DNA from 3 places in the Sporosarcina sp. So3-204 genome. Region 2 is predicted to be linked to each of the others. Evidence: riboswitches for the same ligand, from Rfam matches in the RefSeq annotation. Region 2 holds a riboswitch; each other region holds the start of a gene.
The links. Region 2 has a riboswitch for S-adenosylmethionine ahead of AC3RV6_RS02945 (MetQ/NlpA family ABC transporter substrate-binding protein). Riboswitches for the same ligand answer to the same signal wherever they lie in the genome.
Positions count from the first base shown of each region.

Region 1: it holds a riboswitch for S-adenosylmethionine, as region 2 does, so the genes downstream of both, AC3RV6_RS12405 (LLM class flavin-dependent oxidoreductase) here and AC3RV6_RS02945 (MetQ/NlpA family ABC transporter substrate-binding protein) in region 2, are expected to answer to the same signal.
Region 3: it holds a riboswitch for S-adenosylmethionine, as region 2 does, so the genes downstream of both, AC3RV6_RS15845 (cyclase family protein) here and AC3RV6_RS02945 (MetQ/NlpA family ABC transporter substrate-binding protein) in region 2, are expected to answer to the same signal.

Region 1 covers NZ_CM176485.1:2,513,412-2,523,464, forward strand. The annotation lists partial or broken gene AC3RV6_RS12370 (LLM class flavin-dependent oxidoreductase) at 1-12, opposite strand, end outside; gene AC3RV6_RS12375 (MetQ/NlpA family ABC transporter substrate-binding protein) at 28-855, opposite strand; gene AC3RV6_RS12380 (MetQ/NlpA family ABC transporter substrate-binding protein) at 871-1,731, opposite strand; gene AC3RV6_RS12385 (methionine ABC transporter permease) at 1,762-2,412, opposite strand; gene AC3RV6_RS12390 (methionine ABC transporter ATP-binding protein) at 2,354-3,433, opposite strand; gene AC3RV6_RS12395 (MetQ/NlpA family ABC transporter substrate-binding protein) at 3,464-4,291, opposite strand; gene AC3RV6_RS12400 (GNAT family N-acetyltransferase) at 4,340-4,849, opposite strand; partial or broken gene AC3RV6_RS12405 (LLM class flavin-dependent oxidoreductase) at 4,969-5,247, opposite strand; SAM riboswitch class I at 5,345-5,457, opposite strand; gene AC3RV6_RS12410 (hypothetical protein) at 5,606-5,929, opposite strand; gene AC3RV6_RS12415 (hypothetical protein) at 6,137-6,580, opposite strand; gene AC3RV6_RS12420 (ASCH domain-containing protein) at 6,589-6,936, opposite strand; gene AC3RV6_RS12425 (amino acid ABC transporter ATP-binding protein) at 7,073-7,810, opposite strand; gene AC3RV6_RS12430 (amino acid ABC transporter permease) at 7,835-8,536, opposite strand; gene AC3RV6_RS12435 (amino acid ABC transporter substrate-binding protein) at 8,523-9,359, opposite strand; gene ribH (6,7-dimethyl-8-ribityllumazine synthase) at 9,526-9,996, opposite strand; gene AC3RV6_RS12445 (bifunctional 3,4-dihydroxy-2-butanone-4-phosphate synthase/GTP cyclohydrolase II) at 10,009-10,053, opposite strand, start outside.
Region 2 covers NZ_CM176485.1:616,097-626,149, forward strand. The annotation lists gene AC3RV6_RS02920 (CaiB/BaiF CoA transferase family protein) at 1-536, opposite strand, end outside; gene AC3RV6_RS02925 (alpha-hydroxy acid oxidase) at 555-1,697, opposite strand; gene AC3RV6_RS02930 (enoyl-CoA hydratase/isomerase family protein) at 1,938-2,714, opposite strand; gene AC3RV6_RS02935 (methionine ABC transporter permease) at 2,728-3,399, opposite strand; gene AC3RV6_RS02940 (methionine ABC transporter ATP-binding protein) at 3,403-4,416, opposite strand; gene AC3RV6_RS02945 (MetQ/NlpA family ABC transporter substrate-binding protein) at 4,718-5,539, opposite strand; SAM riboswitch class I at 5,819-5,932, opposite strand; gene murJ (murein biosynthesis integral membrane protein MurJ) at 6,089-7,627, opposite strand; gene AC3RV6_RS02955 (polysaccharide pyruvyl transferase family protein) at 7,805-8,950, opposite strand; gene AC3RV6_RS02960 (S-layer homology domain-containing protein) at 9,392-10,053, opposite strand, start outside.
Region 3 covers NZ_CM176485.1:3,207,817-3,217,869, reverse strand. The annotation lists gene ureC (urease subunit alpha) at 1-716, shown strand, start outside; gene ureE (urease accessory protein UreE) at 727-1,182, shown strand; gene AC3RV6_RS15860 (urease accessory protein UreF) at 1,175-1,861, shown strand; gene ureG (urease accessory protein UreG) at 1,884-2,495, shown strand; gene AC3RV6_RS15850 (urease accessory protein UreD) at 2,497-3,321, shown strand; SAM riboswitch class I at 3,544-3,643, shown strand; gene AC3RV6_RS15845 (cyclase family protein) at 3,720-4,457, shown strand; SAM riboswitch class I at 4,614-4,721, shown strand; gene AC3RV6_RS15840 (PLP-dependent transferase) at 4,813-5,937, shown strand; gene AC3RV6_RS15835 (bifunctional homocysteine S-methyltransferase/methylenetetrahydrofolate reductase) at 5,956-7,821, shown strand; gene metE (5-methyltetrahydropteroyltriglutamate--homocysteine S-methyltransferase) at 7,859-10,053, shown strand, end outside.

The DNA of each region.
Region 1 (10,053 bases), 1.9 Mb from region 2:
ATTCTGAGCCAATAAAACACCTCCTATTTACTTTAGTTCTTCAGGAATAAACCAGTAATCGTCCTTATTATGTTTGGCTAAGTACTTTTTAAATTCATCTGACTGATAAGCAGCGGCAACATCTTTTGCCCACTTCGTATCTTTATTTGGTTCATCCACAACAGCGACTAATTCTAAATTTTTCAGCACGTCTTCAGAAAGTAATTTAGTTGTAGGGTCTAACTTAGATGAATAAACGATACTGCCTGGTATCACACCGTAATCCAGATCAATTAAAGAACGTGGAATTTGTGCAGAATCCATTTCAATTATATCTAAGTTATGTGGATTCTCTTCGATGTCACTAACTGTCGCCTTAACTAACTCAATCCCATCTGTTAATTTAATCAAGCCAGCTTTTTGAAGTAGCGCATAAGCTCTTGCAGCATTCGATGGATCTTTTGGAATACCAATAGAATCACCTTCTGCAATATCATCTAAAGAAGATTTTCTTCCTGGAAAAATACCAGCCGGAACTGTCGGAATCGGTGTTACTGCCGTCAATTTCGCACCTTTTTCTTCATTAAAATTACTAAAGTACGCAGTATGTTGATCGACATTTAAATCTACAGCACCTTCTGTGATTGCAATGTTCGCAGAAAGTAAATCAGAGAATACCTTTGTTTCTATCGTATATCCTTTTTCTTCTAATATAGGTTTAACAGCCTCTAAAAATAGTTCACTATAAGGCCCAGGTGATGTTCCTACTATGAAAGTCGTTTTCTCCTCCGCGCTTCCTTTTTTATCGTTACCGCAAGCTGTCAAAACCAATGTAAATAATGCCAATAAAATCAATAAAATTTTCGATTTCTTCATTATCAAAATCTCCCCTTATTTGTTTGTATAAGAATCTTTAAAAGTACTTAGTTCTTCTAACGTTATAAATGTCGGAATATAGTTACCACCGTATGTTTCATTTATAAATTTTTCCGTTTCGTCCGATTGATATAACGCAACAATTTTATTAAACACTTCATTATCTTTATCTTCACTACGAGACGCAATGATATTTATATAAGGCTTTGCAGTTTTACTTTCATGAATTAATGTATCTTTTAAAGTTAGCCCTGCTTCGACTGCTGTCCCATTATTAATGACTGAACCAGCCGTATCTTCCATTAAACGTGGTGCACTAGCCGAATCTACTGGTACTATTTCAATATTTTTCGGATTTTCTTTTATTTTATCTGCTCCGCCACTGCCATCAAAATCATCAACAACTGTCAACAATCCCGCTTCTTGCAACAAAAGTAGAGCACGCCCCCAGTTAGGTGCATTATTCGGTACTGCTATCTGTGCACCATCTGGAATATCACTTATGGAATTGAATTTAGAAGAATACAATCCGAGTGGTGCGATAATCGTTGTTGCGATTGGGACAAGATCAGTCTTATTACTTTCATTATAAAAATCTAAATAGGCGATATGTTGAAACGCATTTATATCAACTTCGCCAGCAGCTAAAGCCTGATTTGGGTCAAAGGCAGAAGTAAAATTAACGAGTTCAATTTTTATCCCTTCTTTTTCAGCTCTTTCCTTTAAATACTCCCAAGTGCGGAGCTCCGAACCTCTGATTCCTACTTTTATTTCCTGTTCCTCTGTCTTCTTACTATCTGCTTTTGTTGTATTAGCTGAACAAGCTGCCAAAAATACTCCCAACACTAAAATGATTGGTAATACAAACTTCTTCATCTAAATTCCCCTATTCTATTTTTTATTTTTCTACACTCTTCTCATTTTCCGTTCAAACAAATTTCCAATCGTTTGAACACCTTGCACCATCACAACAAGTATGACTACTGTAATTACCATGGTAATTGTACTAAAGCGTTGATAACCGTAAGTGATTGCTACATCACCAAGTCCACCGCCACCAATTGCGCCTGCCATTGCAGTTGCACCGATTAGTCCGATTGTCGCAGTCGTTATACTCAGGATTAAAGATGGAAAAGCTTCTGGAATTAGGCATTTGAAAATAATCTTAAATGGTGCAGCCCCCATTGCTTTCGCAGCTTCAATAATTCCCTCATCTACTTCTAATAGCGAATTTTCTACTAGCCGCGAAATATAGGGGCCAATATGGAGTACAAGCGGAACAATCGCAGCTGTCGTACCAATCGACGTTCCTGCAATAAGTCTCGTGAATGGAATAATTGCAACAAGTAAAATGATAAATGGAATTGACCGGAATGTATTGACGACTGGATTTACTAATGAAAACACTATTTTATTCTCTAAAATATGCCCCTTCCTTGTAACTACAAGCAATATTCCAAGAAATATTCCTATTATGCTTCCAAAAAAGAGTGATACACTAACCATGTAGAGCGTATCCCAAACTGCTTTCATGATAATCTCGTTGCTGATTTCCATCTAGTACAACCTCCTTTACCGTGACATTTTGACTTTTAATATACCGTAAAGCCTTTTCAATCTCGGTATCTGCACCTGTTAACGCAACAATTAAGTTTCCGAAGAAGATATTTTGAATCTCTGTCGTACTTCCAAATAACACATTAATATCAATTTCATAATTTTTTGCTGCATTGGAGATGATGGGTTGACCGGCACTTAAACCTAAAAAGTCTAGTTTGAAGATTCGACCAATCCGATTATCTTTTTCTAGTAATCTATAGACTCCTTCAGGTATTTCATCTCGTACGACCGACTGAACAAAGTTTCGGGTAGTTTCTGTTTTAGGGTGTGCAAATATATCAAATACCTCCCCTGATTCGATTACTCGACCACCTTCCATAACAGCAACACGGTTACAAATCTGCTTAATAACTTCCATTTCGTGTGTAATTATTAAAATAGTAATTTTAAACTCCTTGTTCACACGTTTCAGCAATTGCAATATTGACTTCGTCGTTTGTGGATCTAAAGCCGATGTCGCTTCATCACAAAGCAAAATTGAAGGATTTGTTACAAGCGCCCTCGCAATTCCTACACGTTGCTTTTGTCCACCAGATAATTGGTCAGGATAGCTTTTCGCCTTATCTTCCAAACCGACAAAACGAAGTGCTTCATCCACCCGACTATCAATTTCTTTCTTTTTTGTATTGCTAAATACTAATGGAAGCGCGACATTATCGAAAACAGTTTTAGAATTAAGTAAATTAAAATGCTGGAAAATCATTCCGATATTTTGCATCGCACCACGTAACTTTTTAGGAGATAACTTTGCTAGATTACTACCTTCAACAATAATTTCACCTGAAGTGGGATATTCTAGTAGATTAACAGTGCGAATGAGCGTACTTTTACCTGCACCACTGAATCCAATGACACCAAAAATATCCCCTTTTTCTACCGTCAAATTAACCTCTTTTAATGCTTCAATTTTTTTCCCACCACTATCAAATACTTTTGATACACCTTGAAACTCAATCAAAGCAGTAACCTCCTTTCCTTTCTTTTTATTTTAAAATGCGGGTACAACGGCTCCGTCATATTTCTCTAAAATAAATTCCCTAACTTTTTCTGTAGTTAACGCAGCAGCTAGCTTCTTAATTGCATCACTATCTTTATTATCTGGACGCGATACTAAAATGTTCACATACGGGGAGTCATTACCTTCAATTATTAAAGCATCATCTAAAGGTTTATAATCTGCTTCTAGCGCATAATTCGTATTTATCGCTGATGCCTCTACGTCATCAAGCGAATGTACTAACATGACCGAATCAACCGGAACGAACTCTACTTTTTTATCATTCTTTGTAATGTCTGATAGTAAGTAATCCGTAGTCTTCTCTTCACTCAATTCAATAATATTTGCTGAAGCAAATAATTGAAGCGCCCTTGAAAAGTTAACTGGATCTTTCGGAATCGCTACTTTTGCACCAACAGATAACTCTTCAATTGAATTAATCTTTTTAGAATAAACGCCAAATGGTTCAATATGTGTTCCGACTACATTAACTAGATCCAAACCCAAATCTTTGTTTATTTGATTCAAATACGGTGTATGCTGGAAAAAATTTGCATCTAGTTCCCCGTTCGCAGTCTGCTCGTTCGCAATAATTCCATCCGTTGTCAAAACAAGTTCTATTTTTATACCTTCTTTCTCTAAATCAGGTGCAATAAATTCTAATATTTCGGCGTGCGGTGTTGAAGATGCAGTAATTTTTAAAGTTACTTCTTTGCTAGCCACTTGATTATTTGCTGAAGCTGCTTTTTCATCCTTGCCGCATGCACCAATTACCAATAAACTTACAGATAAAACAGCTAGCAATAATATTCTTCTCATTATCCTCACTCCTCTATATTTTCATTTATTAACTGGTTCAATCTAACTTTATAGATCAAGTCGATATGATTTTACTACTACTTCCCCTGTACCAAAGTCTTTCGTTGTATCACGTTTAAAGCCGAACCACTCATACAATTTAATCGCTTTTCGCATTGAGTCAGTTGTGTGCAAATAAATAGCTGTTGCTTGAATTGATTTCGAATAAGCAATTGCACTCCTTAACAACTCTTGTGCTACACCAAGACCTCTAGCATTCGGTCGAACGGCAAGAAGACGTATAATCGGTGAAGTAATCCCTAACTCTGGTTTATTATAGGCTTTAAGAGATGACTCAAATAATTGCAAACTACCAAGTATCTTTAAATCACTTTTGGCAACTAGGATCTTATCAACATTTGGGTTATCTACAGAAAAAGTAATATCTTTCAAGTATGATTCCCACATTGTAGGATCTTTATGGTCATATTCATATTGCAGATAACTTTCAACTAATAGCTGCCTAACTTCTTCCTTATCATTCTCTTTTATATCTTCGATTATTAATTTACTTGTCATTATTCTATTCCTCCAAACTTAACATATCAATTTACTAGGTATTATAATTAAAAAATATAACCTAGGAGCTATCTAAATCTTTCAATAATACTCTCCGGTACTTTTTTAAATAACAGAAATCCTCCTAGTGCTTTTCCTACTCCTAAATCAACTCTTTCAGGTGCAAGAGTTGATAATACTTGAAAGTTTTCAGCAACTTTATAAGGACTGTAATGTTGCAACATTACTCCGCCTGAACCAATCCGTATCGAATTCGTTTTAGCGATTAAATGCGAAATCAATACTTATGGGGATTAAGCTGCTATTTGGGCCAAGTGAATCGTATGTTGAAATCCGTAGTTTGCAGAAGTACCAGGAAAAACTGAACTCTGATCGAGTATACCAAGCTTATAGCTCATTCATTTCTCTCCTTCCTTTTATTAATTATACATATCAGTTAACTCGGATTTAAGCATAAAAAAAAGCTTCAATTTAGAAGAGGTTTGAATTGTCTTCCTCTTATCTTTCAAATCCATTCAAATCTGTAGGAAGTAGCACCTTTTCATATAGATCATCTACTGGTTGTCGGGTTTAATTTGACCTATTCCCTCCACCACTCTAAATAAGAGTCTATTAAATTTTAAAAGTACAATTATTTATTTCTTCTGTTGATTAGAAGCTATCATACTACATAAAAAAGTGAATTGTCAACTTCTTTTAAAGAAAACTAGTTATTCTTCAAACTGTGATTTTTTAATAGCAGGCGTTATTACCTACTTAAAATTTACTGTCATCTTTATCTAATCGCATTACTATTTTTTCCATCAAAGTGTTCAGCTTTTCAATATCGGGACTTGTAGTATTATTTGCTCTTTGCTCTTTTTTCAAATCGTCTATTTGGTTTTGTAAATTAGTAAGTTGTTGTTGCTGTTGTGCATCTTCAATTCGCCCTTCTTCTATTGCAATTGCGCCGCCTATCGTTTGTAATGCGTCACCGAATGTAGATATGGCTGAACCCCAAAGTGCAAGAATAACTCCCCTATCTTTAGAGCTATTATTATTTCGGTTCTCATTTTCATTATATTGTGATGGTTGAAACAAGTTCCTCACACCTCCACCATGTTATTATTTAATTCTTTTTAGCTTTCACTGTAATATATGTTATGGATGGGCTTTTAGGAACTATATCAAGCCAATTAATCCATCGCGATCAGCGTATATACCGTTGACAATTTAGGTTTTCTTGAAACTGAAAAAGAGTTGTGCGTCAATAGTAGACGCACAACTTTTTTATGTAGAAATATTTATTTACCAAAGTATTGGTTTCTGAACCATAAGCCAGAGCATAATGATCATAAGACCAATATAAAGCCAGGACGTTCTATTTAACCGGTCGAGTAGTTCACTTTTACGGCTACCTGGTGCGTTCAACACCCGTAAAACTCTTGTAAAGCCTGTTGCTAAGAATACAGCAGAAATACCCATAACAGCAACTGTCAATACAACCCATGACGTAAACCATGGCCATGGTCCATTAAGAATTAAAAGAACACCAGTAACCACAAGCACATGACCTGCATGCATAACAAGACGAATGATGACATTAATAATACCTAAGTACGCCTTTTCAATATCCATTCCAACACCGCGTAAACGCTTGATAATTGGCATTAAAATAAATAATGGACCTATGGACAGAACAGCACTTACAATATGCATAAAAACAAGCACATTATAGAAGTCAAAATTCATTTAGAACATCACTTCTGTGCCGAACTAAATTCATGCACCCATACTTTCATCGTAGGAAGCCATGGCATACCCTCATGCATAGACAAGATCATGTTTTTATAATCGGACATATCTGCATAACCCTCTTGTTTTGCATGTTCGTCTGTCATCTCACCAAGAGTTTGTCTATATAAAGAATTCACTGTAAATTCTTTACCATCAAGAACCATTACTTCTCCAGGATATGCATAAACGCCATTACGACGAGTAGCCGTTTTTTCTCCATTTAGTACTTTTTTCACATCTTCTTCAACTGTCACTAGTAATTCTACAGAACAAGTTTTTTTAGGTAATTCCTTATTATTTTCATTAGTCATTTGAATCCCTCACTTCTATTTATAACTACATCCTTAATATTATCTTTTTCTACAAGCTTTTGCCAGAACTTTGATTATTAGACAAAAACAAAAGACTATCTCAACCAAAATTTGGCGGATAGCCTTTTGTATATTGTCATTGAAGAATCAGATTTAAAAACTTACGAGTGCGCTCTTCTTTTGGATTAGTAAAAAGAATGCTAGGTTTATTTCTTTCAATAATTTTCCCTTGATCCATAAACACAACAGTATCCGCTGCTTCACGGGCAAAACGCATCTCATGGGTTACGACAACCATTGTCATCCCTTCATCTGCCAAATCCTTCATTACTTGAAGTACTTCACCTACAAGTTCAGGATCTAATGCTGATGTCGGTTCATCGAACAACATGACCTGCGGCTCTATCGCCAACGCTCTTGCAATACCAACACGTTGTTGTTGCCCACCAGATAATTGGAATGGGTAAAAATCAAGCTTGTCACCTAAACCTACTTTTTCTAATAACTGTTTCGCATTTTTTCTTGCACTATCTTTTGATAGCTTCTTTACAATAACAGGACCTTCCATCACATTTTCAAGTGCAGTCTTGTGAGGAAATAAATTGTAATTTTGAAATACCATACCTGATTGTTTTCTAATTAAATCTATTTCTTTTCTTGAAACCTTGCTAGAAAAATCAGTACTTTGTTCATTTATCTTAATTTTACCCGATGTTGGTATTTCTAAAATATTTAAACATCTAAGAAGTGTCGTTTTTCCTGAACCCGATGGTCCGATGACAACTACGACTTCTCCTTTATTTACTTCTAAGTCAATTCCTCGCAAAACTTCTAGTTCGCCAAAGTTTTTAGTTAATCCTTGAATTGAAATCATTGTGTTCTCCCTCATAAATCATTTTCATCTAGTTACATAACGATCTAATCGATTTTCAATTCTTCCCTGAAATAATGAAAGTATGAAACAAATAGCCCAATAGATAAATCCGACCTCAATGTATAAAAGTAAAAACTCATAATTTGAAGCAGCTATTTCTTGTGCTCTTCTAAACATTTCTGTCACTAAAATTAACGATGCTAAAGAAGTGTCTTTAACTAGGCTAATAAATGAATTCGATAAAGGTGGTATTGATACTCTTGCTGCCTGAGGCAATACAATTCTTCGTAACGTTTGTGCATAACCCATACCTATCGTTTGTGCCGCTTCCCATTGACCTTTTGGTATCGATAATATTGCCGCACGAATAATTTCAGAAGCATATGCACCTACGTTTAATGAAAAACCAATCACAGCCGCTGGAAATGGATCAATAATTATTCCCACTGTCGGTAATCCGTAAAACAATATAAATAACTGAACGAGTAATGGCGTCCCACGTATTGCAGAAACATATATGCCCGCTACAATTTTTAATGGCTTACTTGTTGAAATTCGAGCTAAGGCAGTAAATATAGCTATAATCAATCCTAATGTAAAGGCGATTAAAGTTAGCGGTATCGTATATTTAATAGCTCCCTCAAGTAAAGGTAATAGTGATGACGTACCAATGTCAGTCAACCTTTGAATACGTTCTGAATCACCAAAAATATTATTTAAGAACATCTTTACCAAACCACTTCTCAGAAAGCTCCAAGTGCGTTCCATCCTCAATCATGTCACCTAATGCTTTATTTACCGCTTCAACCAAAGTGTCGCTATCTTGCCTAAATAATAGTCCTATTTTAACTTCATCATCATAAGTTGCTACAATTTTCAAAGGCGCATCTGGCTTATGTTTCAAGAAATCTAAAACTGATAAATTATCATTAATTGTAACATCCGCACGTTTTGAACTAATCAATTCTACTGTTTGAACAAATCCTTCAACTCCTATTACTTCAGCACCGTACTTTTCAGCAGTTGCCCTGTGATTACTCGTTAAGGTTTGCGCTGCTTTTAAACCTTTAATATCATCAAAGCTGTCAATCTCATTATTATCTTTTTGTGCAACTAAAACACCGACTGATATATTATAGTGATCAGAGAAATTATACTTTTCAAGACGTTCATCATTAATACCTACTTGATTCGCTACCATATCAAATCGTTTTGAATCTAATCCCGCAAACATAGCGTCCCACTGCGTTTCCAAAAATACTGGTTTGACACCTAATCTTTTAGCTACTTCTGTTGCCATTTCAACATCAAAACCTGTAAGTTGCCCCTTATCATCATGAAATGTAAATGGCGGATAAACACCCTCCGTACCAATGACTAATTCGCCTTTTTCCTGAATTTGAGCTAATAAATCTTTGGGTGTATCTGTAGAATTTTCGCTTTTTTTAGGTTCCTTATTATCAGCGCTATCTTTCTTTTCGTTCCCACATGCTGCTAATAAAATAACTGTACTTAATAATAGTAAAAATAGTAATCTAAATTTCTTCAATAATAACCGCCCCTTTAATCCTTATATGTATACTTGGTATTAATAGCTTACTACAAATTATTCTAACCGTCAAAGATTTTTTATCAAGTTAAATTATGGCAAACAAAAAGGAGACCAAGTCAAGCTAGTAAAACACTCTTTGGTCTCCATAATATAGTCTATTTCTTTATCCTTTAATCTGTTTTAATAAATTTGCCATTTCAATAGCGGAACTCCCTGCGTCCCAACCTTTATTTCCTGCTTTAGTACCTGCACGCTCAATTGCTTGTTCAATTGTATCTGTCGTTAGTACGCCGAAAATAACCGGGATTCCCTCTTGCATGTTTATCGCTGAAACACCTTTTGCGACTTCACTACATACATAGTCAAAATGGGGTGTAGCACCACGAATAACTGTTCCAAGCGTAATAATTGCATCGTAATTCCCGCTTGCAGCCATCTTTTTTGCAACGAGTGGAATTTCATAAGCACCTGGTACCCAAGCAACATCCACATCTTCGTTATCAACGCCATGACGTCGTAGTGCGTCTTCAGCCCCACCTAAAAGTTTCCCTGTAATAAACTCATTAAATCTTGCAACAACGATTCCTATCTTTAACCCTGTACCAACTAAATGTCCTTCATAAATTGTACCCATTTAAATTCCCCCTCAATTATGTAACAAGTGTCCAAGTTTGTTTTTCTTCGTTTCCAT
Region 2 (10,053 bases):
ATCGACTGAATCGCAGTTTGTGCAGCCGCGATATCATGCATCGCAATCCCGACTTTAACGGGTTTCCCACCTTTTTCACCTGTCATATCAATTAATCCAGATAAACCCTGTGCCATAATATCGAATCCGCCTTTTTCGCGGTATGGTCCAGTTTGTCCATAACCTGAAATCGAACAGTAGATTAGGGCAGGATTGATTGCCGACAGTGTGTCATAATCCATTTTTAATTTCTGAGCTACACCTGGTCTAAAGTTTTCAACGAAGACATCGGCGGTTTTGATGAGGTCATACAATATTTGTAAACCTTCATCACTTTTTAAATTAAGGCATAACCCTCTTTTATTTCGATTGACCATCATATACATATAACTTTCGCCGTTAATATAAGGTCCCATCGAGCGCGTATCATCGCCTTTTGGGTATTTCTCGATTTTAATTACATCTGCACCCATGTCGCCGAAAACCATTGTGCAATAAGGTCCCGCCAATACTTGGGACAAATCGATGACTTTCAAACCTTTTAATGCTTGTTCCACGAATTAAAACCTCCAAATTTAAGCTTTTACAATCGTAACTTTTTGTATGTCGGCTAAAGTTGAAACACCCGTCAATGCAAGTGACACTTCAGTTTCTTGAATAAACGACTCAATGACTCTTTCAACGCCGGCTTGACCATCAGCTGCAAGTCCGTAAACAAAAGGTCTACCAATTAGTACCGCATTAGCACCTAAAGCTAGTGCTTTAATAATATCTGACCCTCTACGAATGCCACTGTCTAATAATATTGGAATTTTTCCATTAACAGCTTCTGCAATTGGTGGAAGGGCATCAATTGTTGAGATCACACCATCTAATTGTCTACCGCCGTGATTGGAAACGATGATCCCATCAATACCATGTTTAATCGCAAGTAAAGCGTCTTCTGGGTGTAAAATTCCTTTTAACAGGATAGGCAACGTCGTTCTCTTCTTTAACTCAATAATATCGTCCCAACATAATGTCGGGTGATGAATATTGTTAACCATTCCTTGAATAATCGATTCATCATCCGTCCCGGAAATGGATGACATAAAGACTTCATCAGACTTGTAATTTGATATACCTAGACCAAGTTTTAACGGAGAGTATTTATTGCGTAAATCCTCTTCACGCCAGCCAATCATCACGGTGTCAATCGTTACGACAAGTGCTTCAAAACCAGCTTTTTCAGCTCTTTTTACCATATTATAAGAGATTTCTTTATTAGCGGACCAATAAAGTTGAAACCATTTAGGGCTGTCTCCTGATTCTTTTTTAACGTCTTCCATAGAGAAACTAGAAACCGTGCTTTGAATATAAGGAATTCCGAATGTAGCTGCCGCTCTAGAAGTAGCGAGTTCAGCTTCTTCATGTGCCAGTTTCTGCATGCCAACAGGTGCGAGTAAAATAGGGTGGGGATAGGTTTTTCCGAATAAAGTGACGCTTGTATCAACTGTTGAAACGTCGTTTAGAAAGCGTGGTACGAGTGAGTACTTCACGAATGATGTGGTGTTTTTATGTAGTGTTTCTTCGTTGCCGGCGCCTGAACGGATGTATCCGAATTTACCAAGTGGTAGGTGTTTTTCGGCATATGCTTCGAGTTCTTCGTATCCGATTGGATGTATGTCGTTTGAGGCGATGTTGTCGAGTAGTTTATCGGCGTTTTTATTTGCTGTCATGAATGATCAGTCCTTTTTTATTGGGATTAAACTAATGAATTTAGTTCTACGAAACCGTTGATTTCCGTTCCGAGCGGACGCTTTCCGCGGGCGGTCCGTGAGCCTCCTCGTCGCTACGCTCCTGCGGGGTCTCACCTGGACGCGCTTTTCCCGCTGGAGTCGCCGCTCTCCACTTCAATCAACTAGATGTAGTATTCCTAATTTCAACTTATATAGTTGATTTTAGGTGTTGAATTCTAGTTATTTAAAATTAGGTTTCCTCTTGTTCAAAAAAGCGTCGATGCCTTCTTTATAGTCATCGGAGCTGAAGGATTCTAAAATCATTTCTGCTAGTTCTTCGTTTTCTTCGTTTTCGCCGTCGACGATTGCTTGGATGACTTTTTTTATGCCTGCATTGGCGACGGAGGATTTGCTAATTATGAGTTGTGCGAATGAGTTTACTTCTTCATCTATCGTGTCAGGGCTATAGGCTTCGTTAATTAGGCCAATTGAGACTGCTTCTTCTGCGCTAATTAGCTTTGCTGTATAGAGAAGTTCTTTTGATTTTGATGGGCCTATTAGGTTGTAAAGTCTTTTTGTGCTGGATAGGTTGTAGACGATGCCTACATTTGCTGCTGTAATGCCGAGTTTACTATCTGTTGATGCAAATCTGAAGTCGCATGAGTTTGCGAGTTCTAACCCGCCGCCAATTGCTAGTTTTCGTATTAATGCGATTGTAGGGCGAGGGAAGCGGTATAGTTTATCGATTGCTCGGAGCGCTTCGTCGTTGTATTGTTTTGCTTTGTCTGTTTCGAACCGTGCATCGAGAAATTCACTGATGTCAGCACCGGAAGAGAATGCTGTTTCATCGACACCACGGACGATGAGTACTTTCACTGATGGGTCTTTTTCTAGTTCATCCAAAACGTCATAAAGTTTTTTAAACATTGCCAGTGAAAATGAATTCTTCTTAGCAGGTCGATCGAAAACGATTGTTGCGACCTGGCCGTCTATGGTTGAAAATACTTCGTAAGTCATGATAAACCTCCGTTCAATCTTTCTTTAATTTCGCTGAAAAATGGTTACCGAGCATTTGAATTCCTTGGACGAGAACAATTAATATGAAGACTGTTGCGTACATGACTTCAACTTCGTATTGAATATGTCCATATCTGTAAGCAAGGTCACCGAGACCACCTGCACCAACAAGTCCGGCCATTGCTGTTGCACCAATTAAACTAACGGTAGCAATTGTTAAACCAAGTATAATGGAAGGTCTTGCTTCTCTAAGAAGGACATTCCAAATGATTGATCTTCTTTTAATACCCATCGCTGTGTAAGCTTCGACTGTACCTTGGTCGACTTCTAGTAATGCGGTTTCCATTAATCTCGCAATATATGGTGCTGTATAGATGACGAGTGGAACGATAACACCTTGCACGCCAATGGTTGTACCAGCAATAATTTTCGTGAATGGCAAAATGAAAAACAATAAAATAATAAATGGAATAGATCTAAGAATATTGACGATTAAATTAAATAGATTGTAGACGAATTTATTCTCAAAAGATTGGCCAGGTCGGGTAAGTACTAACAAAATCCCTAACAGTACACCGAGAACAACTGAAAATACGAGGGAGACAGTTACCATTTGAAAAGTTTCTACGATTGATTTCCAAATAATCGGAACCCATTTATCAATAAAATTCGCATCATTGTTCATGTCTTACCCCTCCAATTCTTCTGTACCGACGCCTTGTTCAGTTAAGAACTGTAACGCTTTTACAATATTTTCTTTTTCACCAACGAGGTGAATGACCAAGTTTCCGACGATGCCATTTTTTAGTTCAATAATATTTGCAGATAAGATATTCGGTTTTACGTTAAATTTTTCTGTCGCAAGCGCAAGAAGCGGTTGACTTGTTGATTCGCCTACAAAAGTGAGTCTTGTAACAGCACCTGTTAGGCTTAGTTGTTGAATTAAAGAAGGAGATAGTTTCCGTTGTGAGATCGTGTTGAGAAACGTCTGAGTTGTAGGCTCCTGTGGACGTGAAAATAAATCGATTGTCGTGCCTTGCTCTATGACATTCCCGTCTTCCATCACGTAGACATAATCACAAATCTTTTGGATGACGTTCATTTCATGCGTAATTAGTAAAATCGTAATTCCGAGTTCTGCATTAATTTTTAATAGAAGATCTAGAATGGATTCTGTCGTTTCAGGGTCTAGTGCGCTTGTTGCTTCGTCACTTAACAGTATTTCTGGTTCTTGCGCAAGAGATCTTGCAATGGCGACACGCTGTTTTTGTCCGCCTGATAATTGATTTGGAAAAGATTTATGTTTATCGGATAAACCAACAATTTCCAAGTATTTAATGACACGCTTTTTCGTTTCTTCTTTATCAAATCCGAGTAGTTTTAACGGAATAGCGATGTTATCGTAAACAGTTGCTGTTTTAAGTAAATTAAAACCTTGGAAAATCATGCCGATTCCTTTTCTTGTTTCACGTAATTGATTCAAAGGAAGGGACATGATTTCCTGTCCCTTTATGAATACTTGGCCTTCAGATGGTCTTTCAAGTAAGTTAACACATCTGATTAACGTACTTTTACCAGCGCCACTATAACCAATAACGCCGTGAATTTCACCTTTTTTAACGTGGAGGTTAACGTTTTTTACTGCTTCAACAACGCCGTTTTTCGTTTCAAATGTTTTTGTAACGTTTTTTAATAAAATCATATAGTCCATTCCTTTCTACAACAGAGTCAATTTCATAATTACCTTAACTTGCTACAACGACACAACATATTGTTCGAGAACGGTTCAACTCGACTATATGTTGTGGTGGTGTGGCGATAAAATCCTATTATGAAATTGATTGAACAGAGTCAATTTCATAATTACCTTAACTTGCTACAACGACACAACATATTGTTCGAGAACGGTTCAACTTGACTATATGTTGTGGTGGTGTGGCGATAAAATAATATTATGAAATTGATTGAACTGGTAACTTGTGTAGAAGGGGAGTGACTCAACCTTACCAACCTGGGATGATTGAGCCGCCGAATTCCTCTTCTACAAACTTTTTAACTTCTGGAGATTGATAAGCTTTTACTAGTTTTTTCAGAACTTCATCATTTTCGTTTTCAGCACGAACAACGATGTAGTTAACATATGGTGAGTCAGTTGATTCTAAAAGAATTGAATCTTCTTTCGGGTTAAGACCAGTTGCAATCGCAAAGTTTGTATTGATTGCAGCTGCAGCAAGCTCGCCAAGTTGGTTCGGAATTTGTGCTGCATCTAGTTCGATGAATTCAAGATTTTGTGGATTTTCGATTACGTCATGAATATTAGCTGTTTCTTTCTTCGCTTCATCTAATTTAATAATACCAGCTTCTTGAAGAATGAATAATGCACGTGATCCGTTAGTTGGGTCATTTGGTAGTCCGAATTTTGAACCGTTTGGAAGGTCTTTCATGTCTTTATATTCGTTTGAATAAACAGCCATTGGGTTTAAAATTGTTTTTCCAATTGTAACAAGATCTGTACTGTGGTCTGCATTAAATTTATCTAGGAATGGTTTATGTTGATAACTATTTACATCTAAATCGCCTTCAGATAGAGCAGTGTTAGGAATTACGTAGTCAGAAAATGATTTGATATCAATTTCCAGTCCATCTTTTGCTGCAATTTCTTTTACTTTTTCCATAATTTGTTCATGTGGGCCACCCGTAACACCAATTAAAAGTTTCGATTCATTAAGTGCGTTGACTTTTCCTTTGTCATCTTTTCCAGTTCCACAAGCTGTAAGGATACCGAGTAATAATACGATTGACAATAAAATACTAACTTTTTTCATTTGAATTCCCCCTGTTTTTGTATGTATATTTATTTTGAAGACTGTGTTAATAATATTATTGATTGAAGCGAAAGGCGGCGACTCCGACGGGATTAGCGAGACAGGTGAGACCCTGGAAGGAGCGTAGCGACTGAAGCGGCTAACCGCTCGCCCCGCGGAAAGCGTCCGCCTGCAGCGTAAATCAACACTGGATGTTAACAATACTTATTTTGAAAAATCAAAAAGCCCCTCTATCAAAAATAGAGAGGCACACTTATGTATGGCTAATAAGATCGTCCTCTCTCATCTTTCAAAACAAAAACATTTTGCAGGATTTAGCACCTGTCTATAGCAATTACTATAGATGGTTGCCGAGCTTCAACGGGCCAGTCCCTCAGCTACTCTTGATAAGAGATTTCTATTTAATTTTCAAATTGGTTCACACCCACATATTACAATGTAAAGAATACACTGTCAATCTAATTCTACTATTTTGTCGTTATTTGACGAAATGACTTAGATTAATTAATAGAAAAAAGCGTGGGATAATAAAATCCCCACACTTTTTGCTTAATTTTTATGTTTTAAAAGCTTTCTTTTGAGCTTATGTGTGTATTCTTGAACTTCTTTTATTCCAAATAGGAAATAGGAACCTACTACTGTAATTCCGAAGATCCCTACACCAACAATAAAAGTCAACCATTTATAATCAAATACTAAGTACTGACTTGAATAATAAACAACGACTGTAATGATGATAATTGGCAAAATCGCACGGTAAAACTCTAATTCCTTACTGAAAACGCCCATTTTTAATTTATACTTTCTATTAGCATAGGCGATTAACATGATAAAGTTTGTAACAGAACTTACTAATGTACCCCAGGCAATCGCTGCGGCGCCCATAGAGTCTACGAGCGACATAATGATTGCAATGTTGACCCCGAAGACGTTTATTAAACTAAAAATAACCGGTGCCATGGAGTCACCTTTAGCATAGTAAAAGCGTGTGATATACGTGTTTGCCGCAAGGAAATACATAGCTAGTACAAAAATCGCTAATATGGGAGCTGTTATAGCTGTTGACTGTGCATCAAAGTTCCCGTATTGGAAAATAACTTGTACTAAGTTTTCCGAATAAAAATAAGAGAAAACTGTAACTGGAATGAGCAATAATAACAAATAATGCAAGCCTTTGGAATAAAGACTGCGAATCGAAGTTACATCATTGTCATTTTCTTTTAAGCTTAATATTGGATAAATAACCGTTGTTACTGCAGTAATTAATATGGCCTGCGGAAATTGCATAAGTTTTGATGCATAGTTTACAGATGCAATCGCTCCTTCAGATAACATACCTGCAAAAAGCCGTTGAAGCAAGGCGTAAAGCTGGATAGTTGCGCCACCGAGCATGATTGGCATTATCATATACCATAATTGTTTTGATGATAAATTATGTTTAAAGGAAATACCTACAGGATGCGTTTTTAATTTTCGGTAACCAACAACCAAGAAGTAAACCATTAAGATTGAGCTTGCCATCGCACTAATTCCGTATGCAATTGGACCAAAGAAAAATGATAAACCTACTGCAATGACTAAAAAGATTGCATTATAAATTAATATAGCAAAACTTGATAAATGAAACTTTTGATTTACATTTAGTAATCCGCTATACCAAGATGAAAGGACAAGTAAAATAGAAGAAGGTAACATCCAATAGTAAAGATGTTTAGTTAATCCGATATCTTCTTGGCTAAGTCCACTCGCAACTTTCTCGCTATTGAATAACGCCATTATTGGATCAGTAAATAATAATAAAACGACTGTCATGGCTGATACGAGAAACAATACAATTGTAAAAGATTGCTTAACGAAAAGTGCTTTATCAGTTGTGCCGCGACTATAAATAGAAATGACAGCTGTCGTAAAAGCACCACCGACAACTAAGTAGAGAAAGTTTGGAATCATATATGCGGTGAAAATACTGTCCGCAATATAACTGCTACCATACTGATAGCCAATTACGATTTCACGAAAAAAGCCAAACAGACGAGCAACGACATTTATTATCGCAACAACGCCAACAATTTTAACAAATGAATTCATATGCCGTCCCTACCTTCATTGGTCGACTTCGATAACATTTAACTCTTAAAAGGGCCATAGCGATATCCGTTTTATTAATATAGGCATATCTATAAGATACAGCTAGAAAACTCTTGGAAACATTAAAAGTTAGGCGATTGGAAGTGAACAGTAATTTGCTGAGAACGAGTATTTGTTTCATAAACGCGTCACAGCCTTTTTCATTAATTTTAGACCTTTCAATGCTTCCTGATTAATAAAATTAGAAACTTCCTTCGTTTTCATAATCGTATTCTCCCAGTCATTGCTTAACTTTTTAAAGACGTCAGCAATTGCATCATCATTTACTTTTAGGTCGTCCATTTGTAAGCAACGATCAGATAAGCCGACAAAAGACATGAAATCTTGAACCTTAGTATGGTAAGAGATTGCAATGATTGGTGTCTCCGAACTAGTTGCGAGTATTAAAGAATGTAGCCTTGTCCCAATTACTAAATCGAGATTACCGGTTACTTCAAGTAAACGTTCTGGTACAAGATTTTCATCAATAATTTTCGTGTTTTCTTGATGAGTCATCTTTTTTTGGATATCTTTTGTAACAATGACGTCTTGCGGGAATTTCGTTGCAAAGAAAGTTATGGTGATATTGTGTTGAGCAATGGCATTGTCAAGATTTCTCGCCATACTTGTCGTATATTCATCATATAATTTGACGTCACCCTTAGGCCAATAGTTGGCATTATAAAAGGGAACTGCTGACACACCGACATTGAGTGGTTTTTCGCTATATTTCATTCTGTTAACTTTCATTGAAAAGGCAGGGTCACCAACGATATGAATTTCTTTTTTTACGCCAATTTTCTCTAGAAGTTGTTTTGATTTAGGATCTCGAACAGAGATATTCGTTGCGTATCTGCACATTGCTCGAATACTAATTTTGCCGGATATTGTATCTAGGGGACCAGCTCCACAACCGTAGATAATATATGGAACTTTGCTTTGCTTGGCCATCATTGCATATGTCCCGTATAGATGTGCTTCTCGTCTGTAAAAGTCCATTAAAAGACCTCCACCACCTATAATCAGGAGATCGAACTCTGAAACGTATTGTTTGTTGTTTTTGAATGTGTGAAAGAAAGTTTTATATAAATTACTTTGTTTATAATATAATGGGTAACTTTGTACACCGTATCGTTCGGATGTTTGTTGTGTGCTGTTACTAAAAACGGTAATGTCTTCAGGGGATACTGAAAATACTTCTTTTACTTGTTGGAGAATCCCAAATAAAATGGACTCATCGCCATTATTATCATTTCCATAATTCCCCACAATTCCAATCTTCATTAAACTACATCCTTTATTCTTTTTATGTTGCGATTATACCACATCAAACTATTATCTATGTAAATCAATTATACGTCAAATATGGATGATGTGTTTTACGCATCACCCACATTTTATATTCTATTCAATATTTTACAGGTTGAACTGATGATTCATGCTTTACCAAACCGTTGATTTCCGTTCCGGATAGGGCTTCGGTACTTTCGAAGTCCCGCTTTGGCGGACGGTCCGACAAGTGCAGAAAGATAGAGTTCAATCCATCTCTCCTCGTCGTCGCTCAAAAGCGTGCTCTCAAACGCTACGCTTATTGGTCGCAAAAGCCGTTCTGCGTAACGGCTCTTCCTGTGGGGTCTCACCTGGACACGCTTTTCCCGTTGGAGTCGCCGCTCTCCACTTCAATCAACTAGATGCAGTATTATTTATCTCACTAATATAGATTAGTTATTTAACAGTATCAATCACTCGTACATAATCCTTACTTACATAGACAGGTTGAGAGTAGAGTTGATCGGATAAAATTTCGTACCAGCCATTTGTTGCTGAGCTTGTGATGATGACGGGCATGCCTGCGCTTGTATACTTAAATAGTTCTTTGTTATTTATAGAAGTAGGAACAGTTCTGACGTTTAAGCCAGGTGTTGTTGTTAAGCCGATTGTATATGGGTTTTTCGCATCTTTATAGCCCATTTCTTTTTCTGCGCGGTAATAATGACCTGCGATTTTTGCACCCCAGAAAGGGTCAGAAGCATATTTCACGTTGAAACCGACAGCGTTAGAGCCAACAACTGCACCGTTTGCATAGGGACCACTGAAGCGACCGTTTGCGAGAGGTGTTTTTGGTGTAATGTAGTTTGGCTGTAAGAACTTTGTGATAAGTTCATCTATATTAGCAGCGACAGTATCAAAGTTTTTGTTTAGTGGGTTTGTGTCATAGACATAAAGCCCAAATAGATTATTATAAGTTTGTGCATGATCACTCATACCGTATGCACTTTCATGTTGTGCAAGTGCTAAAATAAGCATGGCATTAATTTGATGTTTTACTTCGATATCCTTTAATGTTTTACCGAGTCCAACTAATTTACTTTTAGTAGTGGCATCTT
Region 3 (10,053 bases), 1.2 Mb from region 2:
TAGCATTTGCAGATTCACGGATTAGACGTGAAACAATTGCTGCGGAAGATGTCCTGCAAGATATGGGTGTTTTTAGTATGGTTAGCTCTGATGCGCAAGCTATGGGACGAGTGGGAGAAGTGATTTTACGCACTTGGCAAACAGCAGATAAAATGAAGAAACAAAGAGGGATAATGGAAGGCGATAGCGAGCATTCCGACAATAATCGTGTCAAGCGATTTGTAGCGAAATATACGATTAACCCCGCTATTACACATGGTATCTCTGAACATGTCGGCTCAATTGAAGTTGGAAAGATTGCCGATCTCGTCATTTGGTCACCTGCATTTTTCGGCGTAAAGCCCGAAATGATTTTGAAAAATGGGTTTGCTGTAGAAAGTTTAATGGGTGATGCCAATGCGTCGATTCCGACACCACAACCAGTTATATACCGCCCTATGTACGCACAATATGGTAAGGCGCTTTCCTCAAGTTCAATCACATTTATTTCTCAAGCTGCTTTTGATAATAAAGTGCATGAGAAACTAGGCTTGCAGAAAATGATTCTTCCTGTCCGAGGTATCCGTAATTTAACAAAGAAAGATATGAAGCTAAATTTTGAAACACCTGAAATTACAGTAGATCCACAAACTTATGAAGTGAAAGTAAATGGTGAGCTCATAACCTGTGAACCGTTAGATATAGTGCCAATGGGCCAACGATATTTCTTATTTTGAGGTGAGTGCATTGATTGTAGAAGAAATTGTAACAAATATTGAACAAATGAGTAAAGATGAGATAAATGAGCGCCATATTGAAAAAGTGTATCTTGAAAGTGCTTTTCTAATGAAGCGAGTTCAGAGAGTGAAGACGGATCACGGTAAAGAAATTGGTATTCGTTTAAAAAGACCGAAAGATTTAATAGCTGGCGATGTTTTGTTTATGGATGATAAAAACTTAATCATTATTGATGTGCTTTCAGATGATTTATTAGTTATAAGTCCTCGAGACATTAAAGAAATGGGTAGCATTGCACATCAACTAGGAAATCGCCATTTACCTGCACAATTTGTAGAGGAGGATATGCTTGTTCAATATGATTACCTTGTCGAAGATTTATTGAAAAAGCTGCAAATTCCTTATAAGCGAGATGAGCGGAAAGTGAAACAAGCATTCAGACATATTGGGCATAGCCATGACTAAAAACACACTTTCCTTATTCCAACTATGCGATTCTAATTTTCCTACTGGATCGTTTAGTCATTCTTTTGGGCTAGAGACGTACATTCAACAAGATGTAGTGCAAAACAAAGAAACGTTTCAGCAATGGCTTTATGCTTATTTAAATGAGCAGCTCATCTATTCGGATGGGCTTGCTTCTCATTTAGTTTACGAAGCATTGGAAAGAGATGACTTTGAAGCGATATGGCATTTAGATCGGCTTTTAACTGTTCAAAATCTACCGCGTGAATCAAGGGAAGGAACTCAAAAAATAGGACAACGAATGTTGAAACTTGTTGAGTCTCTATATAAGATTCCCGTATTAGAAATGTATACAGAGCGAGTTCAGCAAAAAAAGTCTTTTGCGCATCCCGCGATTGTATTTACGATTGTAGGTCATTACCTAGGAGTGTCATCTTCCGATACGACAAACTACTACTTATACTCAGCCGTTTTAAGCTTGGTGCAAAATGGTGTACGGGCCATTCCATTAGGACAAACAGAAGGGCAGAAAATTATCCAGGAGTTTCAAGAAACTTTGGCGGCAACAGCTGAAAAGATTTTAAAATTAACGATAGAAGATTTTGGAATTGTTGCGCCTGGTTTAGAGTTATCACAAATGCATCATGAACGTGTCAGAATTAGAATATTTATGTCTTAATTATAAAAAGGAAGTGTTCGTTATGGGACCAATAAAAATTGGCGTTGGAGGACCTGTTGGGTCGGGAAAAACAATGTTAGTTGAAAAGTTGACTCGTCATTTAAAAGATGAAATTAGCATGGCCGTTGTCACAAATGACATTTATACAAAAGAAGATGCCAAATTTCTAATCCAAAATGGTGTACTTACGGCAGATCGCATCATTGGTGTAGAAACAGGTGGCTGCCCACATACAGCAATACGTGAAGATGCCTCCATGAATTTCTCGGCTATCGATGAACTAACCGAGATGCATCCGGATGTTGAAATAATATTTGTCGAAAGTGGTGGCGATAATCTAGCCGCGACATTTAGTCCGGAACTTGTAGACTTTTCAATCTATATAATTGATGTAGCCCAAGGTGAGAAGATTCCACGAAAAGGTGGACAAGGAATGATTAAGTCAGACTTGTTTGTTATAAATAAAATTGATTTAGCGCCTTATGTCGGGGCAAGCCTTGAAGTGATGGAGTCTGACACGAAGGTGTTTCGAGGTAATAAGCCTTTTGTTTTCACGAATTTAAAAGATAATACTGGACTTGATCAAGTTATAGATTGGATTAGAAAAAATGTCCTGTTAAAGGGATTGGATTAAAGTGGAAGAGTGGACTGGGCTTTTAGATTTAGATGTAGAAGAACGCAGTGGTAAAACTGTTCCTAAAAATGTGTACTTTCAAGGTGCGTTTAAAGTGATGCGTCCAATTTATCATGATGGTTCAGGTCAAGCTTGTTATTATATATTAAATCCAGGCGGCGGTTATTTAGATGGAGATCGTTATCGCATGAAAATTACGCTTGAGAAAAACGCCAAACTAACTTTGACAACGCAATCAGCAACAAAAGTATATAAAACACCGCGTACAGAAGCGTATCAGGAAACTGAAGTTGAACTGAAAGAAGGAAGTTATTTTGAGTACATTCCTGACCCGTTAATTGCTTATAAAAATGCCAGATATAAGCAAAAAAACGTATTCCGAATGGCGAAGGGTGCTGTACTCCTTTATACAGATATACTTACCCCAGGTTGGTCTCCTGAAGGTGAAAATTTCAGCTATGATACGCTCCAACTTATAAATGAAATCTATAGTGAAAATGAGTTAATTGCTTATGATCATGTAAGATTAAATCCATTAAACCAAAATATGAATGAGCTTGGATTTATGGAGGGATTTACACATCTAGGGTCTATGATTGTCGTCGGTGAACAGGTGGATGATGCCTTAATTGACCAGTTATATAAAACTTTGAATGAAGAAACTGCAGATAATAAAATTGGTATATCAAAGCTACCTATATCAGGATTCACACTGCGAGTATTTGCAAATAAGACGCAAACTATTGAAAGAATGTTCACTGCATGCCATAGTTTAATCAGCCAAGAGTGGTTTAATAAGAAACCCAGTTTCTTAAGAAAATATTAATGAACAGAACTCGGTTATCAACATGGCCGAGTTTTTTAAGGTTGATATGACTATGTTCCGATGATATAAATCATACAATCTAAGTACTAATTTTTAGGTATTAGAAATTTAGAGTGGATTTATGTTGATTCTTTTTTTTTTTTTTTTAGAATTAAATTTCTAGTAGTTTGACAATTCTTTAAAGTTTGTGTATTGTGATAAGCATTAACTTAATAGATTACTTTCTTATCCAGAGAGGTGGAGGGACTGGCCCTTTGAAGCCTCAGCAACAGACAATTTGTACTGTGCTAATTCCAGAAGTGTATTAACTTGGAGATGAGAAGAGAAATGAGCGTATACGCTAAACTCTTCTTTTACATAAGGAGAGTTTTTTTGTTCAGAAAATTGGAGGGGATTTAATGTCGAATCAATTATTAGAGGCTGTTAACTTACTAAAAGGAAAAAAGTGGGTAGACTTAACACATACATTTGGACCGGATTCACCACATTTTGCAGCGTTTGATGCAGCAGAGTTTACGACGTTATTTGATCATGACGATGGATTTTTTGCGCAAAGTTTCAAATTTGCAGGACAGTACGGAACACATATCGATGCACCGATTCATTTTGTGAGAGACACCAGATATGTCGAAGAATTAGATTTAAAGGAATTGGTTTTACCGCTTGTCGTTATTGACAAATCGAGTGAATCTGCTGAAAATCATGATTTTACGCTAACAGTACAAGATGTATTAGATTTTGAAGAAGTACATGGCAAAATTGACGCAGGGACATTTGTCGCGCTTAGATCAGATTGGAGCAAACGCTGGCCAAACGAAGAGGCGTTTAATAATAAGGATGCCGAAGGAAATAACCGTATTCCAGGTTGGGGGCTAGATGCCTTAAAGTTTTTATATGAGGAAAGAAATATAAAAGCAGTTGGACATGAAACATACGATACTGATTCGAGTATTGATTTTCAACGTAATAAAGCGCTACATGGTGAATACTATGTGCTTGAACAGGATACGTTCCAAGTAGAATTGTTAACGAATCTTGATCAATTACCAGCTACTGGTGCAATTATCTTTAATATCGTACCGAAACCAGAAAAAGCATCAGGATTTCCTGTAAGATCTTTTGCAATCTTACCTTAATTAAAAACGAATGTGTAAATATGAATACTATCGAAGTCTGAATTTATTAAATACATTGACTATATAGACTTGATTATTCTTTCTTAAAAGTGTTGCAAATTAAAATACATTGATGTAAAGTGATGTTAATAAACAAATCACACAACTTAATAGATTTTCTTATCTAGAGAGGTAGAGGGACTGGCCCTATGACACTTCAGCAACCGCCAAGTTTTGGCAAGGTGCTAATTCCAGCAAGTCTGAAAATGACTTGGAAGATGAGCAGACCTCTAATTTATTTTTTAGAATCATCTTCCTAGCGAAATACGGAAGGTGATTTTTTTATTTGCTTTTATTATTGAGAGGGGATTAGTTGATGGTTAATTATAAAAAAGAAACTGAGTTAGCGCAAATTGGCAATAAGAAAGACGAAAGCTTAGGTTCAATTAACACCCCTGTGTATTTTTCAACAGCATATAGACATGATGAAATAGGATTAGGTAACGGTTATGCGTATTCTAGAACGGGAACACCGACCAGGGACGTATTACAAGAAGGATTAGCACGACTTGAAAATGGTGACAATGGATTTGCTTGCAGCTCAGGGATGAGTGCAATTCAACTCGTATTTATGTTATTTGAAAAAGATAATCATTTCATCGTATCCAGAGATATTTACGGCGGCTCATATAGAATGTTCGAAATATTTGAGAAGAAGTATGGCTTTACTTTCTCTTATTGGAACGGTGAGAATCCAGATGAGTTGGAGAAACTAATCCAACCAAACACAAAAGCAATATTCCTTGAAACACCGACAAATCCATTGATGAAAGAAACGGATATTAAGGAGACTTCTAAATTCGCGAAAAAAAATGATTTACTTTTAATCGTTGATAACACTTTTTATAGTCCGTATATTCAACGTCCAATTGAAGAAGGTGCTGATATTGTCATTCATAGTGCTACTAAATATTTAGGCGGACATAATGATTTACTAGCTGGTGTCGTTGTATCAAAAGGTAAAGAGATAGGAGAAGAACTGGAATACTTGCACAATGCTTCAGGCGCAATCTTAGCACCTTTTGATTGTTGGCTTTTAATGAGAGGTCTAAAAACGTTAGCGATTAGAATGGCGCAACATGAACGAAATGCTAAACAAGTGAAAGAATACTTACTTGCTCATTCGCTTGTAACTGATGTTTATTATCCTGGTAGAGGCGGTATGGTTAGCTTCTTAATTAAGGATGAGGCACTTGTCCCGACATTTCTAAAATCATTAGATTTAATTACTTTTGCAGAAAGTTTAGGTGGAGTTGAAAGTTTTATCACTTATCCTGCGACTCAAACCCATACAGATATTCCTGAAAAAGAAAGAAATGAATATGGTTTAACAAATTGCTTACTACGTGTATCAGTAGGGATTGAACATGTAGATGATTTGATTATAGATTTTGAACAAGCTTTTGAGGTATGTAAAGATTTGTTGAAACAGAAAGTCTAGGAGAAGGAAGTGTAGTTATTGAACTTGCTAGATACTTTAAAAGAACGCATTTTAATAGGGGACGGTGCAATGGGCTCGCTTCTCTATTCACATGGCGTGGATCGATGTTTTGAAGAATTGAATCTTACACATCCCGATCAAGTACTTCAAATTCACCAAGCTTATATTGCGGCAGGTGCCGATGTTATTCAAACGAATACATATGGCGCAAATTATATTAAACTTTCACGCTATGGTTTAGAGGATAGTGTGAAGAAAATTAACCAAGCGGCTGTAAAACTTGCAAAAGATGCTGCGAAAGATGGCACGTTTATATTAGGAACGATTGGAGGTATTCACGGATCTCAGACGTTAATTGGTACAAAAGAGGAAATCAAGAGGAGTTTCCGTGAACAGCTGTATTGCTTACTTTTAGAAGGTGTCGATGGCATTATTTTGGAAACGTATTATGATTTTGAAGAACTATCGACTGTGCTAAAAATAGCACGAGAAGTGACAGACTTACCAATCATAGCGAACGTATCCATGCATGAAGCGGGTGTGCTCCAAAATGGGATGGAGCTTGCCGAGGCTTTGCAGCTGTTAGATGATTTAGGTGCAGACGTAGTTGGAATAAACTGTCGTCTTGGGCCTTATCATATGCTTAAATCACTAGAAACGGTTCCACTACTTAAGCGTGCAAGATTAGCAGTATATCCAAATGCTAGTTTTCCAGGTTATAGAGATGGGAAACTATTTTACGAAAATGAACCTGAATATTTCAAAGAGAATGCGAGTAAATTCAGGAATGCAGGCGTTAGTCTGATGGGCGGTTGTTGTGGGACGACGCCAGAACATATCAGTGCGTTGGTAGAAGGACTAACAAATCGAAAGCCAATTACCGAAAAGCAAGTGAAAAAGAAGAAAGCGAAAGTTGAATTTGTTGAATCAAAGGAGACGCGTGCAGAAAACTTAGTGGATATTGTAAAGAGAAGGCATTCAGTTATTGTTGAGTTTGATACACCGAAGCATTTAAATACTGAGAAATACTTTTTAGGTCTTCAAGCCTTAAAAGATGTAGGCGTTGATGCAATAACGATAGCGGATAATTCCTTAGCTAGTCCAAGGATTTGCAATGCATCTATGGCATCGATAATTAAGCATAAATACGATATGCCACCACTTGTCCACATAACGTGCAGAGATCGAAATTTGATTGGACTGCAATCGCATTTAATGGGTTTACACCTTACTGGAATAACAGAACTACTTGCAATAACAGGTGATCCTACTAAAATTGGAGATTTTCCTGGAGCGACCTCTGTTTTCGATATGACATCATTCGAACTATTAGAGTTAATACAAAAATTTAATGCTGGTATTTCTTGGTCAGGCAAGTCATTGCAGGAAAAAACCAACTTTAATGTGGCCGCGGCATTTAACCCGAACGTACGTCATTTGGACCGTGCAACGATAAGGCTAGAGAAGAAGATTGAGGCGGGTGCAGACTATTTCATTACACAACCAATTTACAGTGTTGAAAAAATTGTGGATGTGTATGAAGCAACGAAACACTTGAAAGTACCTATTTATATCGGAATAATGCCACTTACTTCATCGACAAATGCTGAGTTTCTACACAACGAAGTACCAGGTATAAAGCTGACGGATGAAGTTCGTGCGCGAATGGCTTTGTCTGCGGGCCATCGGGATAATTCAACGCAAGCTGGAATAGAAGTTGCGAAAGAACTAGTTGACGTGGCATTGAAGTATTTCCGTGGTATTTATTTAATAACACCGTTTACTCGTTATGATATGACGGTAGCATTGACTGAGTACATTAACGAAAAAGTAGGCGTGAATGAAGAGTTTAAAGTTATTCAAGATACCGGAATAAAGATTTAAAAAATAAAAAATTATAATAGAAATAGGAGAGATTATAATGACTAAAGTAATCAGCACAAACATAGGATACCCGAGAATCGGTGGAATGCGTGAATGGAAAAGAGCATTGGAAAGTTTTTGGAGTGGTGCAATATCAGAAGAAGAATTACTACAAAAAACAACGGATATTCGTCTAGATAATCTTAAAAAGCAACAGGAGATTGGCATTGATTTGATTCCAGTTGGCGATTTCTCTTTATATGATCACGTGTTGGATACTTCAGTTATGTTTGGGGTTGTGCCTACAAGATTTGAATATGAGGGTGGAAAAGTTCCACTATCTACTTATTTTGACATCGCGCGTGGAAACAAAGACGCGGTTGCATCAGAAATGACGAAATGGTTTAATACAAACTATCACTATATCGTACCGGAACTAGACAATGTAACACCAAAATTAGTTGAAAATCGTCCTTTGACATTCTATAAAGAAGCGAAAGAAAAACTCGGTATTGAAGGTAAACCAGTTGTATTAGGTCCGGTTACATTCATTAAATTTGCGAAGTCTTCTGAAGAAGGAAACTTTGTTGCACAACTAGAGAAGTTCACACCACTTTATGTACAATTAGTGCAAGAACTAGTAGAAGCTGGCGCGGAGTATCTTCAGATTGACGAGCCAATCTTCACTTTTGAGCAATCAAAAGAAGATATTGCAGCAATACAAAAAGCATATGAAGCAATTACAAGCGCAGCTCCACAATTAAAAATTATTTTACAAACGTACTTTGAGAAAGTCGCAAATTACGAAGCGTTTGCAGCACTTCCAGTATATGGATTAGGCTTAGACTTCGTACACGGTGATTCGCTTGAATTAATCAAAACAAATGGTTTTCCGAAAGACAAAGTACTTTTTGCTGGTGTAATAGACGGAAGAAACGTGTGGAGAGCAGATTTAGATGCTAAGTTGGTTCTTTTAGAAGAAATTGTGAATCACGTAGATAAAGAGCGTCTTGTAATACAAGGATCATCATCCCTTCTTCATGTTCCGGTTAGTACTACGCCTGAACAAAAAATAGATTCTATTATTAAAGGCGGTCTGGCTTTCGCTGACCAAAAACTAGCTGAAATCGTCGTATTGCAAAAAGGTATTTCAAGTGGAAAAGATTCGGTTGCTGCTGAGCTCGACGAAAGTCGCACTGCATTATCAACGTTAAATAATTCCAAGTATCGCCAGAACGTTGAAGTAAAAGGGAATATTGAAAAACTAACTGCGGATGATGTGAATCGTGCGAACCCATTTGCTGAAAGAATTATTAAGCAACGGAAGCGTTTTAATCTACCACTACTTCCAACAACTACAATTGGGAGTTTACCACAAACACCTGAAGTTAGAAGAGAAAGATCTAAATGGCGTAAAGGTGAAAATACAACAGAGCAATACGAACAATTCATTAAAGGGCAAATTGATAAGTGGATTGCGATTCAAGAAGACATTGGCATTGATGTTCTTGTCCACGGTGAATTTGAAAGAACGGACATGGTTGAATACTTCGGTGAAAAATTTGAAGGATTCGCAGTTACACAGTTCGGTTGGGTTCAATCATATGGATCACGTTGCGTTAAGCCACCACTCATTCTAGGTGATGTCGCATTTAGCGAACCAATTACTGTAAAAGAAAGTGTGTACGCACAATCACTGACAGAAAAAGCTGTAAAAGGAATGTTGACAGGACCTGTAACAATCTTGAACTGGTCATTCGTGCGTGATGATATACCTCGTTTTGATGTATTGAATCAAATCGCTTATGCGCTTCGTCATGAAATCGAAGCATTAGAGGAAAATGGCATACACATGATCCAAGTTGATGAGCCTGCACTAAGAGAAGGTTTACCACTTGATCCAGCTAAGGAAAAAGCATATTTAGATGCAGCTGTACATGCATTTAAATTATCGACAGCTTCAGTTCAAGATGACACGCAAATTCATACACATATGTGCTATTCTGATTTCAACGGAATTATTGAATCTATTAGTGATCTTGATGCGGATGTTATTTCGATTGAAGTATCTAGAAGTCATGGAGAATTAATCGCTGCTTTTGAAAACAATACGTACGATAAAGAAATCGGCTTAGGTGTCTATGATATCCATAGTCCACGTGTACCAAGTAAAGAAGAAATGAAGCAAAATATTAACCGTGCACTTCAAACGATTCATCCAAGCCAATTTTGGATTAACCCAGACTGTGGTTT